DNA from 2 places in the Franconibacter pulveris genome. Region 2 is predicted to be linked to the other one. Evidence: predicted binding sites of a transcription regulator. Region 2 holds the regulator's gene; the other holds the start of a gene.
The links. The regulator LexA, encoded in region 2, represses DNA repair genes until DNA is damaged. The targets are predictions, from matches to a motif close to TNCTGTATGTACATACAGNA.
Positions count from the first base shown of each region.

Region 1: the regulator LexA is predicted to act here: its motif matches at 4,573-4,592, upstream of sulA (SOS-induced cell division inhibitor SulA).

Region 1 covers NZ_CM165555.1:1,643,787-1,651,868, reverse strand. The annotation lists gene helD (DNA helicase IV) at 1-1,067, opposite strand, end outside; gene ACU4F7_RS07785 (YccF domain-containing protein) at 1,193-1,645, shown strand; gene yccS (YccS family putative transporter) at 1,658-3,790, shown strand; gene ACU4F7_RS07775 (TfoX/Sxy family DNA transformation protein) at 3,781-4,317, opposite strand; gene sulA (SOS-induced cell division inhibitor SulA) at 4,614-5,123, shown strand; gene ompA (porin OmpA) at 5,475-6,530, shown strand; gene matP (macrodomain Ter protein MatP) at 6,590-7,051, opposite strand; gene ACU4F7_RS07755 (AAA family ATPase) at 7,235-8,082, shown strand, end outside.
Region 2 covers NZ_CM165555.1:355,252-363,333, forward strand. The annotation lists gene plsB (glycerol-3-phosphate 1-O-acyltransferase PlsB) at 1-1,448, opposite strand, end outside; gene ACU4F7_RS01765 (diacylglycerol kinase) at 1,581-1,949, shown strand; gene lexA (transcriptional repressor LexA) at 2,062-2,670, shown strand; gene dinF (MATE family efflux transporter DinF) at 2,754-4,088, shown strand; gene ACU4F7_RS01780 (CsbD family protein) at 4,306-4,515, shown strand; gene zur (zinc uptake transcriptional repressor Zur) at 4,604-5,119, opposite strand; gene ACU4F7_RS01790 (cupin domain-containing protein) at 5,229-5,717, shown strand; gene ACU4F7_RS01795 (conjugal transfer protein TraF) at 5,892-7,196, shown strand; gene dusA (tRNA dihydrouridine(20/20a) synthase DusA) at 7,288-8,082, shown strand, end outside.

The DNA of each region.
Region 1 (8,082 bases), 1.3 Mb from region 2:
AGCCTGCCCGCGAGCCGCCTTGCGAGACGATCGTCCTGCCAGAAATCGCCCTCCGGCAGTTCCCACTCCAGTTCCTCTTCCAGCCATAGCCGCCAGCCTTTCGCCTGCGCTTTTTTCTGCTGGCACTGCTCACGCCAGGCGTCAATCAACAGCGCATGACGCGCTTCAGTGTCATTCTCAAGCTCGCTGACCTTTGGCGCTTTTTTACTCCCCTGCTGGATAATGTGCAGCGCCAGCGCATGGAAGGTACGGGCGCTAATCTCTTCGGTATGCAGCCGCTCCCGGATGCGCTCATCCATCTCCTGCGCCGCTTTACGCCCGAACGCCAGCAGCAAAATCTGCTCAGGCAGCGCTTCGCCGCGCGTCATCAGCCAGCCTGCCCGGGCCACCAGCACGGACGTTTTACCGCTGCCAGCGCCTGCGAGCACAAGCAGCGACGTTTCGCCATTCACTACCGCACGCGCCTGTGAAGGGTTAAGCGGCGCGCTTTCGACGCTTGCGAAGAAATCAGTATATTTTTCAAGCATCTTTTCCGTATAAGACTGGTTATGCGCCAGCCGCGCGGCGTCTATATTCGTTAACCATGTCTGGCACTGGCCCCAGAGGTCGCGGCAGTTATCGAATTCTTCCAGACGCGACATCGGCAATGGCAACGCGCTAAAAGCATCGCGAATGCGCTGTTGCACGCCTTCCACTTCCTTGCGCCGCAGCCATTTATCTTCACCCGTCTGCGCCGCGATGCGTGTAAGCTCAGCCTGAAGCACGCCCGCCGCCACTTCGCTCATCTCTTCGCTCCACTGCTGCCAGAGCGCCTGCAAATGATGATAAAAGCGCTGCGTATCGCTCCACTCGGTGCCATGCAATCGCACCACTTTATTGTCCGGCAATACAAATTCCAGCTCGCCCCATACCAGACCGCGCTTGCAGTTAATGGCTAATAGCTGGTTAAAAGGCAGCAAGTATTCATGCCGATCGCCGGAAACTTTGACCCCTGCGGAGAGAATTTCCACCCGGTCGTAAGGGTGCTGAGCGAGACGTTTTCCCAGAGAAGTTGCTTTCAGTTCCATGAGGCTGCCAGAGAGACTTTTAGAGTGCATGCAGTTTACCCTCCGCGGATATGACGCTCCAGACCCAAAACGCGTTACAATTGCTGTGGTTATTGTTTTTCTTTCGGCACGCACACAGAGGTCCTATGCGTACTGTTCTTAATATTCTTAATTTTGTATTGGGTGGTTTTCTGACTACGCTCTCCTGGCTGCTGGCGACGGTGGTAAGCATGGTGCTGGTAATTACGCTGCCGCTTACTCGCTCCTGTTGGGAAATAACCAAGCTATCGCTGGTGCCTTACGGCAATGAAGCGATTCATGTCGATGAACTGCGTCCGGAAAGTAAAAGCGCTGTGCTGAACGCAGGTGGTACGCTGCTGAATGTTTTCTGGCTGGTGCTGTTTGGCTGGTGGCTCTGCCTGCTGCATATCACGACCGGCATCGCCCAATGCCTTACGGTGATTGGCATTCCGGTGGGTATTGCGAATTTTAAAATTGCCGCCATTGCGCTCTGGCCGGTCGGGCGTCGCGTGGTTTCCGTAGAAACGGCTCAGGCGGCCCGTGAAACTAACGCTTATCGCCATTTTCAGTCGAAGTAAGGATCGGTCGCCATTATGTTGAGCCCCCTGCTTCGCCGCTATACCTGGAATAGCGTCTGGCTTTATAACGTGCGCATTTTCATCGCGCTTAGCGGTACGGCGGCCCTGCCGTGGTGGCTGGGCGAGGTTAAGCTGACGATTCCGCTAACGCTTGGCGTGGTAGCCGCCGCGCTCACCGATCTCGACGATCGGCTGACCGGTCGCTTGCGCAATTTGATTATTACGCTGATTAGCTTTTTTATCGCCTCCGCTTCAGTGGAACTGCTTTTTCCCTGGCCGTGGCTGTTCGCGTTGGGGCTAACGCTCTCTACCAGCGGTTTTATTTTGCTGGGCGGCCTGGGTCAGCGCTACGCCACTATCGCTTTTGGCGCGCTGCTTACCGCCGTTTATACCATGCTCGGCGTTTCGCTTTATGAGCACTGGTATCAACAGCCGTTGCTGCTGTTGGCCGGAGCGGTCTGGTATAACCTGCTAACGCTGGCAGGCCATCTGATTTTCCCTATCCGCCCCCTGCAGGATAACCTTGCGCGCTGCTATGAACAGCTGGCGCACTATCTGGATATCAAATCCCGCTTCTTTGATCCGGATATTGAAAACGAAAGCCAGGTGCCGATGCTTGACCTCGCCATGGCGAATAGCCAGCTTGTGGGGACGCTGAACCAGACCAAAGCGTCGCTGCTTACGCGCCTGCGAGGCGATCGCGGACAACGTGGAACGCGCCGCACGCTTCACTACTATTTTGCGGCGCAGGATATCCACGAACGGGCCAGCTCATCTCATATTCAGTATCAGGCGCTGCGTGATAAGTTTCGTTACAGCGATATCATGTTTCGCTTCCAGCGGTTGCTTTCGATGCAGTCCCGCGCCTGCCAGCAACTGGCGCAATCCATTCTGTTGCGTACCCATTATCAGCACGACGTTCGCTTTGAGCGGGCGTTTAGTCATCTGGAGGCCGCGCTTGACCGCGTCCAGGCGTCCGGTACGTCTGCCGCTGAAATGAAGGCGCTGGGTTTTCTTATCACTAACCTCAGGGCTATCGATGCGCAACTCGCCTCTATTGAATCGGAGCAGTGGCTGGAAACGCCCCGCAGCGAGAATGAAAACCGCCTGGCGGATGACAGCCTGCACGGGTTCAGCGATATTCGCGAGCGCCTAAGCCGTAACCTTACGCCGGAGTCGGCGCTGTTTCGTCACGCTGTGCGTATGTCTGTCGTGCTCTGCGCGGGTTACGCCTTTATTCAACTGACAGGTCTGCACCACGGCTACTGGATCCTCCTTACCAGTCTGTTTGTTTGTCAGCCCAACTACAATGCCACCCGGCACCGTCTGGCATTACGCGTCATCGGTACGTTGATTGGCGTTGCCCTGGGCCTGCCCATTCTCTATTTTGTGCCTTCGCTTGAAGGACAATTAGTGCTGATGGTGGTGACAGGGGTGCTGTTTTTTGTTTTCCGCACCGTGCAATACGCTCACGCCACCATGTTTATTACGCTGCTGGTGCTGCTCTGTTTTAACCTGCTTGGCGAGGGATTCGAGGTCGCGCTACCGCGTATTGTAGATACCTTGATCGGCTGCGCCATCGCCTGGGCTGCGGTGACGTTTATCTGGCCTGACTGGCGCTTCCGCCGTCTGCCGCTGGTGCTGGAGCGCGCCCTGAATGCTAACTGCCGCTACCTGGACGCCATTCTTGAACAATATCATCAAGGGCGTGACAATCGCCTGGAATACCGTATCGCACGTCGTGATGCGCACAACCGCGATGCTGAACTGGCGTCGGTGGTATCAAACATGTCGAGCGAACCGAAAGCGACTCCTGAACTTCGGGATGCCGCGTTTCGTTTACTCTGTTTGAACCATACCTTTACCAGTTATATTTCAGCCCTCGGGGCGCATCGTGAGAAGCTTGAACGGACGGAAGTTCTGACCCTGATTGATGATGCCGTTTGCTATGTGGATGATGCGCTGCATCATCAGCCTGCCGATGAAGTAAAAGTCCAGCACGCGCTTAATGACCTGGCGCAGCGCATCAATCAGATTGAACCCCGTCCGGATAGCAAAGAACCGCTGGTATTGCAGCAAATAGGCCTGCTTATTTCCCTGCTGCCGGAAATAAGCCGACTTCAGCAGCAGATACCTCAGGAGTGAAGCGGTTTCGAGTAATGTTGAAACCACTCGTTAAGTTCCCGGCGAATATCCGCCGGGAGCGCCGCTTCATGCGTTTCGGACAGGGCGCCTTCAAGCGCATACAGTATTTTCAGTCCCAGATTCTTATTAATCTTCCGTAGCCTTAACCAGCTTTCTTTAGCCCCGCAGGCGCGTAGCATTTCAACGTTTTTGATGCCGGCCTCCCACAGCAGCGTTTCCATTTGCAGTGTGAGATTGGGTAAATCCTTTAATCGTCTCTCTGTCTCTCGCTGCGCGCGTTCATGCTGTGCCCCTACAAGAGAGATCCAGGCTTGTTCACGCAGTTGAACGGGGTTATTCCAGAGCGTGTCCCCGACAAGATAATAATTTAAGGCTATTGAACGGCCGCGACGCGTGAACGTTAGCTGTTCAGCATTGCGCATCCAGCTTTGTTCTGCGCAAAGGACACTCATCCTTAGGTAAAAGCCCCCATTGGCTACCATGCCGAACATGGTGTTTTCGATCGATAAGCCATAGCCGCCAAACAAGGCACGGCTGCGGATTTAGCCCAGAGATGAAAGCGCACTCTGTACTTTAAAGATAGTATCTTTAGAAATTTTATTCATGATTATCCCTTTCATATCAAACACTAATGAAAAAATTCCCTCTTAGTTCTTCCGCTAACTGGAACATATGCAACTTATCTCTCTTCGGCAATCCTAAAGTCACCATTGCATTCGATTGCAAATCAAAATTGCGAGGCGCTTTCAGAAATTTAGGTTGATCTTTGTCCCCACCGGCAGTACTGTATATGCATACAGTAACCTGCGGAGCTGGACCTCTTATGTACTTTTCTCAACATCAACATCGCGCAGTAAATGGTCGCCAGATGGCTGCTAACACGGCAAACACAATGGCAGACGTAGAAATGAAAGGGTTGATAAGTGAAGTGGTGTATCGAGAAGACCAGCCGTGGATGACACAACTGGTTTTATTGCCGCTGCTTCAGCAGTTAGGCCAGCAGTCTCGCTGGCAGTTGTGGCTGACGCCGCAACAGCGCTTGAGCCGTCAGTGGGTTCAGGCATCGGGTTTGCCTTTAACGAAAGTGATGCAGGTCAGCCAGATGGATCCCCAACTGACTATTAGTTCGATGATTCGCGCGCTGGAAACAGGAAACTATAGCGTGGTGATAGGCTGGCTATCACGCGATCTTAGCGATGATGAATATCGTCGCCTGACAGAAGCGGCGGAAAAGGGAAGCGCAATGGGCTTTCTGATGCGCCCTACCCTGCCGACTCATGAGGGTCATCGACCTCGCTCAGGGTTAAAAATTCACTCAAGTTTGTATCATTAAGTTAATTTAAGACTAATCTTAGCATCATTTTTTGCCCCTTACAGAGGCCTTGCCAGGTCATTAGCATGAAGCGCAATTAGCGGGCTGGGCGGGTTTTAGCCGTGTTTTCAACGGCTAAATAAGTTCCTAAAATGTTAAAAAATGTGTTCGCAAGCGCTTTTTTTCATGGGTCTGACGGAGTTCACACTTGTAAGTTTTCAACTACGTTGTAGACTTTACCTCGCCAGGGTTGCTCTCATAAACCGAAAATATCGGTAGAGTTACATATTGAGCAATAACCCCGGTGAAGGATTTAACCGTGAACTTTTCGATCTGTTCATGGCCTTTTTGGATGATAACGAGGCGCAAAAAATGAAAAAGACAGCTATCGCGATTGCAGTGGCACTGGCTGGCTTCGCTACCGTAGCGCAGGCCGCACCGAAAGATAACACCTGGTATGCGGGTGGTAAGCTGGGTTGGTCCCAGTTCCACGATACCGGTTGGTATGACAGCTCCCTGAACAACGACGGCCCGACTCATGAGAGCCAGCTCGGTGCAGGTGCGTTCGGTGGTTACCAGGTTAACCCGTACGTTGGTTTCGAAATGGGTTACGACTGGCTGGGCCGTATGCCGTACAAAGGCGACACCATCAACGGCGCATTCAAAGCTCAGGGCGTACAGCTGACCGCGAAACTGGGTTACCCGGTAGCTGATAACCTGGACGTGTACACCCGTCTGGGCGGCATGGTATGGCGCGCTGACTCCAGCAACAGCATTGCTGGCGACGACCACGACACCGGCGTTTCTCCGGTCTTCGCTGGCGGCGTAGAATGGGCGATGACCCGCGATATCGCTACCCGTCTGGAATACCAGTGGGTTAACAACATCGGCGACGGCAACACCGTTGGCGTTCGTCCGGACAACGGCATGCTGAGCGTAGGTGTTTCCTACCGTTTCGGCCAGCAGGAAGAAGCTGCTCCGGTAGTTGCTCCGGCTCCGGCTCCGGCTCCGGAAGTACAGACCAAACACTTCACCCTGAAGTCTGACGTTCTGTTCAACTTCAACAAATCTACTCTGAAACCGGAAGGTCAGCAGGCACTGGATCAGCTGTACAGCCAGCTGAGCAACCTGGATCCGAAAGACGGTTCTGTAGTGGTTCTGGGCTTCACCGACCGTATCGGTTCTGACGCTTACAACCAGGGTCTGTCCGAGAAACGTGCTCAGTCTGTTGTTGACTACCTGATCTCTAAAGGTATCCCGTCCAACAAGATTTCCGCACGTGGTATGGGCGAATCCAACCCGGTTACCGGCAACACCTGTGACAACGTGAAAGCGCGTGCAGCTCTGATCGACTGCCTGGCGCCAGATCGTCGCGTTGAAATCGAAGTTAAAGGTATCAAAGACGTTGTAACTCAGCCGCAGGCTTAAGTTATGCGTTAAAAAAACCCCGCTCCGGCGGGGTTTTTTATTATCAGCGATCCGCTTTTTTAATCATCTGATTTCTTACCTAACAGCGCCTGTAAGTCCTGCTTCAGATTCGACATCTGACTTTCATATTTTTCTTTGCGTTCTGCATCTTCAATTAACTGTACGATGGTTTCAGAAAGCGTAATGCCGCGACGCTGCGCAAGACCTGCCAGTCGTTGCCAGACCATAAACTCCAGATCGATTGATTTCTTACGGGTGTGCTGATGTTCAGCATTAAAATGACGCTTACGGCGGGCGCGTATGGTCTGCTTCATTCGGTTAAGCAGCGCCGGGTTAATATGTGCGTCTATCCAGCCAATGACGCGCACAGGGTCGTTTTCCATCGCCAGTAAAAGGTTTACCGCTTCTTGAGCCGCGCTGGCTTCCTGGTAACGAGTGATAAGTTCCCCTTCCCGGTGTTTCTTTACCAAGTATTTCCACTTCCAGCCGCTTTCAAGGTTTTCCAGTTGTTGATATTTCATTGCGATCTCAGGGTGACCGTGTAACTTGTTTCAGGATAACAGTTTTTCTTCGTTTCGCTGAAATGAATTGAACTACCGTGAACCTGTCACCGTTTATGGTAAGGCAGTGGGGGATTAACCGTGTGCAGGCGGAGCCATTGCGGTATAATCGCGCTTTTGACCATCAACCCAAAAAAGTAAACTTTGACCATAAATCGACTTTCATGGCGTGCGCTGGTTCCTGATACTGAACAATATCAGTCACTATTTGCACAGCCCTTATCCGACACGGAAAATACACTGGAATTCGACACCCTACAGTCTCGTCTCTGTTATGGCCTGTCGCAACTCTGTCATCCTCGTTCTGCTTCTTCTTATATGCTGGTTAAAGCGCCGGAAGAACACGATTACCTTAAAATTATCGCCGCTGCGGCGCGTAGTCAGTTCACCTTGCCGGAACAGCATTTTGGCGGTCATTATCAGATTGAAAGCAATAAGATTGCTTTTCTGCCAGCCAATAACCAGACGGGTGACTTTTGTACCACCGGCGAAGTGATCACTGCCGACTGGGTCGAAACCGAACAGCTGTTTGGTTGCGTCCGCCTGTTTAATGGCGAGATTACGCTGGAACCGGGACTTGTCCATAAGGCGAACGGCGGCATTCTGGTTATTTCGCTTAAGACTCTGCTGTTACAGCCCCTTCTCTGGCTGCGTCTTAAGCAGATAGTCACCCTCTCGCGCTTTGACTGGCTCTCGCCGGATGAGACACGCCCGCTGCCTGTTTCAGTGCCTTCGCTGCCGCTGCAGTTAAAAGTGATTCTGGTAGGCGAGCGCGACTCCCTTGCTGATTTTCAGGAGATGGAGCCCGAACTCGCGTCTCTGGCCGTTTATAGTGAGTTCGAAGAGAACCTGCAACTCGCTGATGAAGAATGCATGGCGAACTGGTGTCAATGGGTGCGCAGCGTAGCGCAGGAAGCCGCTCTTCCTTCGCCAGCGCCTGATGCGTGGGAGGCGCTTATCCGTGAAGCAGTTCGCTATACAGGCGATCAGGA
Region 2 (8,082 bases):
ACGCGCTGGTTAAGGTAGGTCATCAACGGCATTGGCTCGCCGAAGTTAACGTACCCCTGGCCCAGATTACGAAGCTTGCTTAAGCCACGAAGCATCTGCAGCAGGTTCTCTTTCTCTTTCGTGGCGCCGCGCAGTTCTTTGGCGTAAGTGCCCACTTCCATGACATGCTCGTAGCCGATGTAAATCGGCACCAGCGTAATGGGACGAGAGCCGCCGCGCAGCATCGCCTGGATAGTCATCGACAGGGTGCCGGTTTTCGGATCCAGCAGACGGCCGGTGCGCGAGCGCCCGCCTTCCACAAAGTACTCTACCGAATAGCCGCGGCTGAACAGCTCGCCCAGGTATTCACGAAAGACGGTGGAGTAGAGCTTATTGCCTTTAAAGGTGCGGCGGATAAAGAACGCCCCAAGGCGGCGGAAAATCGGCCCCGCTGGCCAGAAGTTAAGGTTAATGCCGGCGGCGATATGCGGCGGCACCAGACCCTGGTGATAAAGCACGTAGGAGAGCAGCAGATAGTCCATATGGCTGCGGTGGCAGGGCACATAGACGATTTCGTGACCGTCATGGGCCAGCTGGCGCACGCGTTCGGCGTTATGAACATTAATGCCCTGATAAAGCCGGTTCCAGGTAAAGCCCAGAATACGATCGGAGACGCGAATCATCTCATAAGAGAAATTGGCGGCGATCTCTTCCATCAGCGCCACCGCGTTCTGCTGCGCTTTTTCGTGGGAGATTTTCTTGGTGCGCGCTTCGTCTTCGACCGCGCGAGCGATGGCTTTTGAGGCCAGCAGCTTATTGAACAGATCCTGGCGCGCCGGCAGACGCGGGCCTACCGCCGCCAGACGCTGGCGGGCGAAATGCATGCGCGCCACGCGGGCAAGCTTCTGCGCGATGGTTTTATCGGTGCCGTGCTCTGTCGCCATGCGGCGCAGGGATACCGGCTGCGAGAAGCGAACAAAGCTATCGCGGCCAAGCCAGGAGATAGCGAAAAACTTTTGTACGCCGTTAAGCAGGCGCAGCGGCGGGTTTTCTTCGCCTTTCTCACGCCCCGGCGCGCGGCCGAACATCACCGATACCGGCACCATCTGCACGTCGAGACCGGCATTGCTGCGATGCAGATCCAGGTACTCGTGAAACAGCTTGATGGACTCTTCTTTCGGCGTGTACCAGGTGAAAACGCGCGGGCCGCCGTGAATAAAGATGTAGCGGGGCAATTGCGTGCCATCGATTTCCAGCGGTTCTAACGGGTCCGGTAAATCGTGGGCCAGACACTGGGCGCGCAGCGTTAACAAATCCGCTTTGGAGTTGTACGGCAAGACGTACATGATGGGACGAGAGGTATCAAGCCCCAGCTCGGCGCAAGGATCCGCCGGAATAGACTTGCTTTTTACCAGCATACTTAATGGTAAATTCAGTAATTTGTAGTACATTCGTGGCCAACCGGACATAAACGATGTAAAGCCTCTGGTTAATAATGCAATGGCGCCGTCAGAATAGCAGAAACGATGCGGAATTTCTGTGGTGCTTCGTTGTTGAGCGCAATAGCATTGACGCTGATAAATCAAAAAGGTTTCTTTTTCATGGCCAATAACACCACCGGACTCACCCGAATCATTAAAGCGGCAGGCTACTCCTGGAAAGGAATTAGCGCGGCATGGAGGAATGAGGCGGCGTTCCGCCAGGAAGGCGTGGCGACAATACTCGCCATACTTATCGCCTGCTGGCTGGATGTCGACCCAATTACCCGCGTGCTGCTGATTGGCTCCGTTTTGCTGGTGATGATTGTGGAAATCCTGAATAGCGCTATCGAAGCGGTGGTTGACCGCATCGGGCCTGAGTTCCATGAGCTTTCCGGCCGCGCCAAGGATATGGGTTCGGCGGCGGTGTTGCTGGCGATTATCCTTGCCCTTATCACCTGGGTCACGCTGCTGTGGCAGCATTTGCGATAAGTTTTCCAGAATTGGCCGCGCTGGCGCGCTTTTTTGCGGGTAAGGTGGTTTCAAAATCGCCTTTAGCTGTATATACTCACAGCATTCACTGTATATTCACCCAGGGGGCGGAATGAAAGCATTAACTACCAGGCAACAAGAGGTGTTTGATCTCATTCGGGATCATATCAGCCAGACCGGCATGCCGCCTACTCGTGCCGAAATCGCGCAGCGTCTGGGGTTCCGTTCGCCCAACGCGGCGGAAGAGCATTTAAAAGCGCTGGCGCGTAAAGGCGTTATTGAAATCGTTTCCGGCGCTTCCCGCGGCATTCGTCTGTTGCAGGAAGATGAAGAGGGCCTGCCGCTGGTGGGGCGCGTCGCCGCTGGCGAACCGCTGCTGGCGCAGCAGCATATCGAAGGCCACTACCAGGTCGACCCTTCTCTCTTTAAGCCGAGCGCGGATTTTCTGCTGCGCGTTAGCGGCATGTCGATGAAAGACATCGGCATTATGGATGGCGATCTGCTGGCGGTGCATAAAACGCAGGATGTGCGTAACGGCCAGGTCGTGGTGGCGCGTATCGATGATGAAGTCACCGTTAAGCGCCTGAAAAAGCAAGGCAACACCGTCGAGCTGCTGCCGGAAAACAACGAATTCAAACCTATTGTGGTTGACCTGCGCGAGCACACCTTCTCTATTGAAGGGTTGGCCGTAGGGGTCATCCGCAACGGCGAATGGCTTTAACGCTCGCCTGATTGATAAACACACCGCAACGCAGCGCCCCTCGTTGCGGTTTTTTTTATCTTCTTTTCTCAGACTGCGTCCCCATGCCTTTTTTCTCACAGACTGACCGCGCGCTCTGGCGGCTTGCGCTGCCGATGATTTTCTCCAACATCACCGTTCCCCTGCTGGGCCTCGTCGATACGGCGGTCATAGGCCATCTTGACAGCGCCGACTATCTGGGCGGCGTGGCCGTAGGCGCAACCACCACCAGCTTCCTCTTTATGCTGCTGCTTTTTCTGCGTATGAGCACCACCGGGCTGACCGCGCAAGCCTTCGGCGCTCAGGATCCTACCCGGCTTGCCCGCGCGCTGGTGCAGCCGATACTGCTGGCCGTGGGGGCGGGGCTGATTATTATGCTGTTGCGTACGCCGCTGATTGACCTGGCGCTGCATATTGTCGGCGGCAGCGAAGCGGTATTGATGCAGGCAAGGCGTTTTTTAGAGATTCGCTGGCTTAGCGCCCCCGCGTCGCTCGCCAACCTGGTGCTACTCGGCTGGCTGCTTGGCGTGCAGTATGCGCGCGCTCCAGTGATCCTGTTAGTTGTGGGAAACCTGCTTAACATCGCGCTCGATCTCTGGCTGGTCATGGGCTTGCATCTGAATGTCCGGGGAGCGGCGCTTGCCACCGCGCTTGCCGAGTACGCCACTTTCTTTCTTGGCTTGTGGATGGTAAAGGGCGTGCTGAACAGGCGCGGCATCGGCGTTTCAATGCTCGCCACGGCGTGGCGCGGCGAGTTTCGTCGCCTGCTGGCGCTTAATCGCGACATCATGCTGCGTTCGCTGCTCTTGCAGCTCTGCTTTGCCGCCGTAACCATTTTTGGCGCACGCCTTGGCAGCGAAGTGGTCGCAGTCAACGCCATCTTAATGACCTTTTTAACGTTTACCGCTTACGCGCTGGATGGGTTCGCTTATGCCGTCGAAGCGCATTCCGGGCAGGCTTATGGCGCGCGAGACGGAAGCCAACTGCTGGATGTCTGGCAGGCGGCGTGTCGGCAGGCGGGCATTGTGGCGCTGGCGTTTAGCCTCTGCTGGGCCTTTTTCGGCGAAACGGTTGTTTCACTGCTGACCTCACTGCCCGCCTTGCAGCAGCAGGCCGACAACTATTTGCCCTGGCAGGTCGTGCTGCCGATTATTGGCGTGTGGTGTTATCTGCTGGACGGTATGTTTATCGGCGCGACGCGCGCATCTGAGATGCGCAACAGCATGGCGGTGGCGGCGCTGGGGTTTGCCGTCACGCTGCTTACGCTGCCGTGGCTTGGCAATCATGGTCTGTGGCTGGCGCTGACCGTTTTTCTTGCGCTGCGCGGCCTGTCGCTTGGTTACCTCTGGCGAAAGCGCTGGCGAGAGCAAAGCTGGTTCTTGCCGACGAACCATCGTTAACCAGGTCAGGTAAGCGGGGAGCGCTACGCGGGGTTCCCCCCTCTTTTTTATGCCGCTGGTTTGTACGACTAAAGTCGACTCGATGGTTAAAAATTCTGAATCGGTCCGTCATCACCGCATCGCGAACTATAATAATAATCACGTCCAGCAGATATTAAGTATTCATCAGGACGTTGAATGGAGTTTCACTTACACGACCGAATAAGAGGACTTTACAATGAACAGAGACGAAGCCGGCGGTAACTGGAAACAGTTTAAAGGTAAAGTGAAAGAGCAATGGGGTAAATTAACCGACGATGATATGACCGTCATCGAAGGGAAACGTGACCAACTGGTAGGTAAAATCCAGGAACGTTACGGCTATGAGAAAGATCAGGCAGATAAAGAAGTTACGGACTGGGAAAGCCGTAATGATTACCGCTGGTAATCCAGCAAGCACCTCAAATGTGATACCCCTCTGAGGTTATCCTGCCCAGGTACAAGGACGTACCATCCCCGTTTTCTTCCCGGCGCTCTCAACGCGCTTTTTTCTTTATCACCACGCTGTGGTCATGCCCGCACTGTTCCGGATGACGGCACGCTTCTACTTCCACACAGGCCGCGCACAGACCATGCGCTTCAATAACATTATGCCGCAGGGCAAAACCTCGCTTTGCCGCCAGCGCATGCATAATATCTTCCACGCCTTCCGCCCGCTCTTCTTTTACCACGCCGCAGCGATCGCAGATAAACATCGCGGAGGTGTGCGTCGGCTGGTCGAAAAGGTGACACAGCACATAGCTGTTGGTGGATTCCACCTTGTGCACGAAGCCCTGTTCCAGCAAAAAATCGAGCGCACGGTATACGGTGGGCGGCTTAGCCTGCGGCTCCGTTTCCCGCAGCAGATCGAGCAGATCGTAGGCGCTGATAGCCCCTTCCTGCAGCGTCATCAGACGCAGCACTTCGAGGCGCTGCGGAGTCAGGCGCACGTTGCGTTGCAGACAGAGCTTTTCAGCCTGCGCTAACACCTCTTGCGAGAGTATCTTTTCCATCGGCATCCTCATAGGTCAGGGGAAACGCGCATTTTATCATGAACCGCGTAAAACGCCGACTCTCACCCATCTGTGTTATACCTGAATCACTCACAGAAGGAGGAAAACCATGCAGCGTCCTGATTTTATTCGTCACTGGCGGGAAGTGGAGGGGGAAGATGACTCACGTTATCCCGATAGCGAAGAGCTTTTTTCCATTGGCGCGCCGCTTGCGCGCAAGATGGGGCTGACCCGACTGGGCATTCATCATGAGCGCCTGCCGCCGGGCAGACGCACCTCTTACCCTCACGCCGAAAGCGAGGAAGAAGAGTTTGTTTATGTGCTGGAAGGCCACCCGGATGTCTGGATAAACGGCGAGCTCTGGCCGCTTGAACCTGGCGACAGCGTAGGGTTTCCCGCCGGCACGGGCATCTGTCACACTTTTATAAATAACACATCAAGCGAAGTCCGTTTATTGGTGTTAGGTGAGGCGAATAAACCTAAAAACCGTATTTATTACCCACTTAATGCTAATTATGCCGCTACACGGCAGGACAGATGGATAGATCATCCGCCGCAGTTCTTTGGCCCGCATAACGGGTTGCCTACAAGAAAGTGAAAGACTCATCTATAAATATTGTGTAGTAATTGAATGACATAAAACCATGGATGGGAATGATTGTTTAATGAGCGAATATGCGCACTTTATTACCTCTTGTTCACAGCAATAAACCATCCCCCGATATGTGATAACGGGCGGGGAAATTATCATCAAAGAAAAGACGGGTTAACTGTGAAAAAAATAATCAGACTTTCAGTGGCAGCCATCGCAGTAACGGTGGCGACTCAGGCGAGCGCGGCCAACACCTGGGCGGAAGCGCGCAATGACGCGATGGGCGGAACGGGCGTCGCGACGGCCAATTACGGCAGCGCGGCGTTCATCAACCCGGCGTTACTCGCCAAAGCACAACCGGAAGATGATGTAACGGTGATTCTGCCTTCCGTAAGCGCGCAGATTACCGATAAAGATAATCTTCAGGATGAAATCGATAGAATTAACGATCGTGTTGATTACTATGACGATGTGGTTGATAACCTGACCTTACAGCAGGTACTCCTTAACCCTGTCGGCACCCTTAATCAGTTCCAGGGAGCGGCGAGCGAGCTTGCCGATGAGCTGGACTATCTGCGCGGTAAAACCGCCAGCGCCAACGCGGCGGCGGGCATTTCTGTCGCCATTCCTAATGACGTGCTTTCTGTCGCTTTTATTGCTAAAGGCTATGCTCACGCGCGTGTCAGCACCTCTATTGATCAGCAAGATCTTACCTACCTGCGCAGCATTCAGAACAGCGATTCGGTGGCCTTGTTTGAAGCAGGGAAAGCGGCTGTGCTCGGCTCTGACGAAATTACCCGCAACCTGAACTCTGTCGCGTTCGGTCGTGCGGCGATTGTTTCTGATTACGGCATTGCGCTGGCGCGTCAGTTTGATTTTGGCGGCGTGCCCGTGTCGTTTGGCGTAACGCCGAAGATCCAGAAAACCTGGCTCTATAACTACACCGCCTCTATTTATGACTATGACAGCGATGACCTGAGGAGCAGCCGCTACCGTACAGATAATACCGGCTTTAACATTGACGCCGGTGTCGCAGCGGATCTGGGGCAGAACTGGACGGTGGGTCTGACGGGGCAAAACCTTGTTTCTCGCGATCTCGATACAAAAAGCATAGAAGTACGTAACGGCCGCACGGGCGAGGTTGTGAACTATAAGGACACCTATCAAATCCGGCCGTTAGTGACCGCAGGCGTGGCGTGGCACAACGACCTGGTCACCGTAACGGCGGATGGCGATCTGACCGAAACCAAAGGCTTTAAGAGTGAAGGTAACTCGCAGTTTGTGGGCGTAGGCGCGGAAGTGCGTCCGCTTGACTGGCTGGCGATGCGTGCGGGTTTCCGCGCGGATGTGAAAGATAATGAGAGCAACGTCTTTACTGCGGGCGTCGGCTTTGCGCCGTTTAACCGTGTTCACCTTGACCTTACCGGTCTGGTGGGCGAGGACGACACCTGGGGCGCAGGCGCGCAGTTGAGCCTGACGTTCTGATAACCAACAGGGGCGCAGCAGTGCGCCCCTGCGCAAGCTTTATGCTATAGTAGCGCCCCTTTTTGCCCGAACCACACTACGCTTAGCTACTATGTCGCCAGAAACCAAACATTCTCTTCTTCCCCCGCACCGTTTTTCCATCGCGCCGATGCTCGACTGGACGGACCGCCATTGCCGCTATTTTCTGCGTTTGCTGTCGCGCAATACGCTGCTCTATACCGAAATGGTCACTACCGGAGCCATCATTCATGGTAAAGGGGATTACCTGGCTTACAGCGAAGAAGAGCATCCGCTGGCATTGCAGCTTGGCGGCAGCGATCCACAGGCGCTGGCCCACTGCGCAAAGCTTGCAGAAGCGCGGGGCTATGACGAAATCAACCTGAACGTCGGTTGCCCTTCCGACCGCGTGCAGAACGGCCGCTTCGGCGCCTGTCTGATGGGCGAGGCGCAACTCGTGGCGGATTGCGTTAAAGCGATGCGCGATGTGGTTTCCATTCCGGTGACGGTAAAAACCCGCATCGGCATTGACGACCAGGACAGCTATGAATTCCTGTGCGATTTTATCGGCACCGTGGCGGAAAAGGGCGGTTGTGAGATGTTTATCATCCATGCCCGTAAAGCGTGGCTGTCCGGCTTAAGCCCGAAAGAGAACCGTGAGATCCCGCCGCTGGATTACCCGCGCGTCTATCAGTTGAAGCGTGACTTTCCGCAGCTGACGATGGCCATTAACGGCGGCATTAAATCGCTTGAGGAAGCCAAAGCGCACCTCAAGCACGTTGATGGCGTGATGGTGGGGCGCGAGGCGTATCAGAATCCAGGCATCCTCGCCTGTGTCGATCGTGAAATTTTCGGCGCGCAAGCCGCGGATGCCGACCCGGTTGCGGTA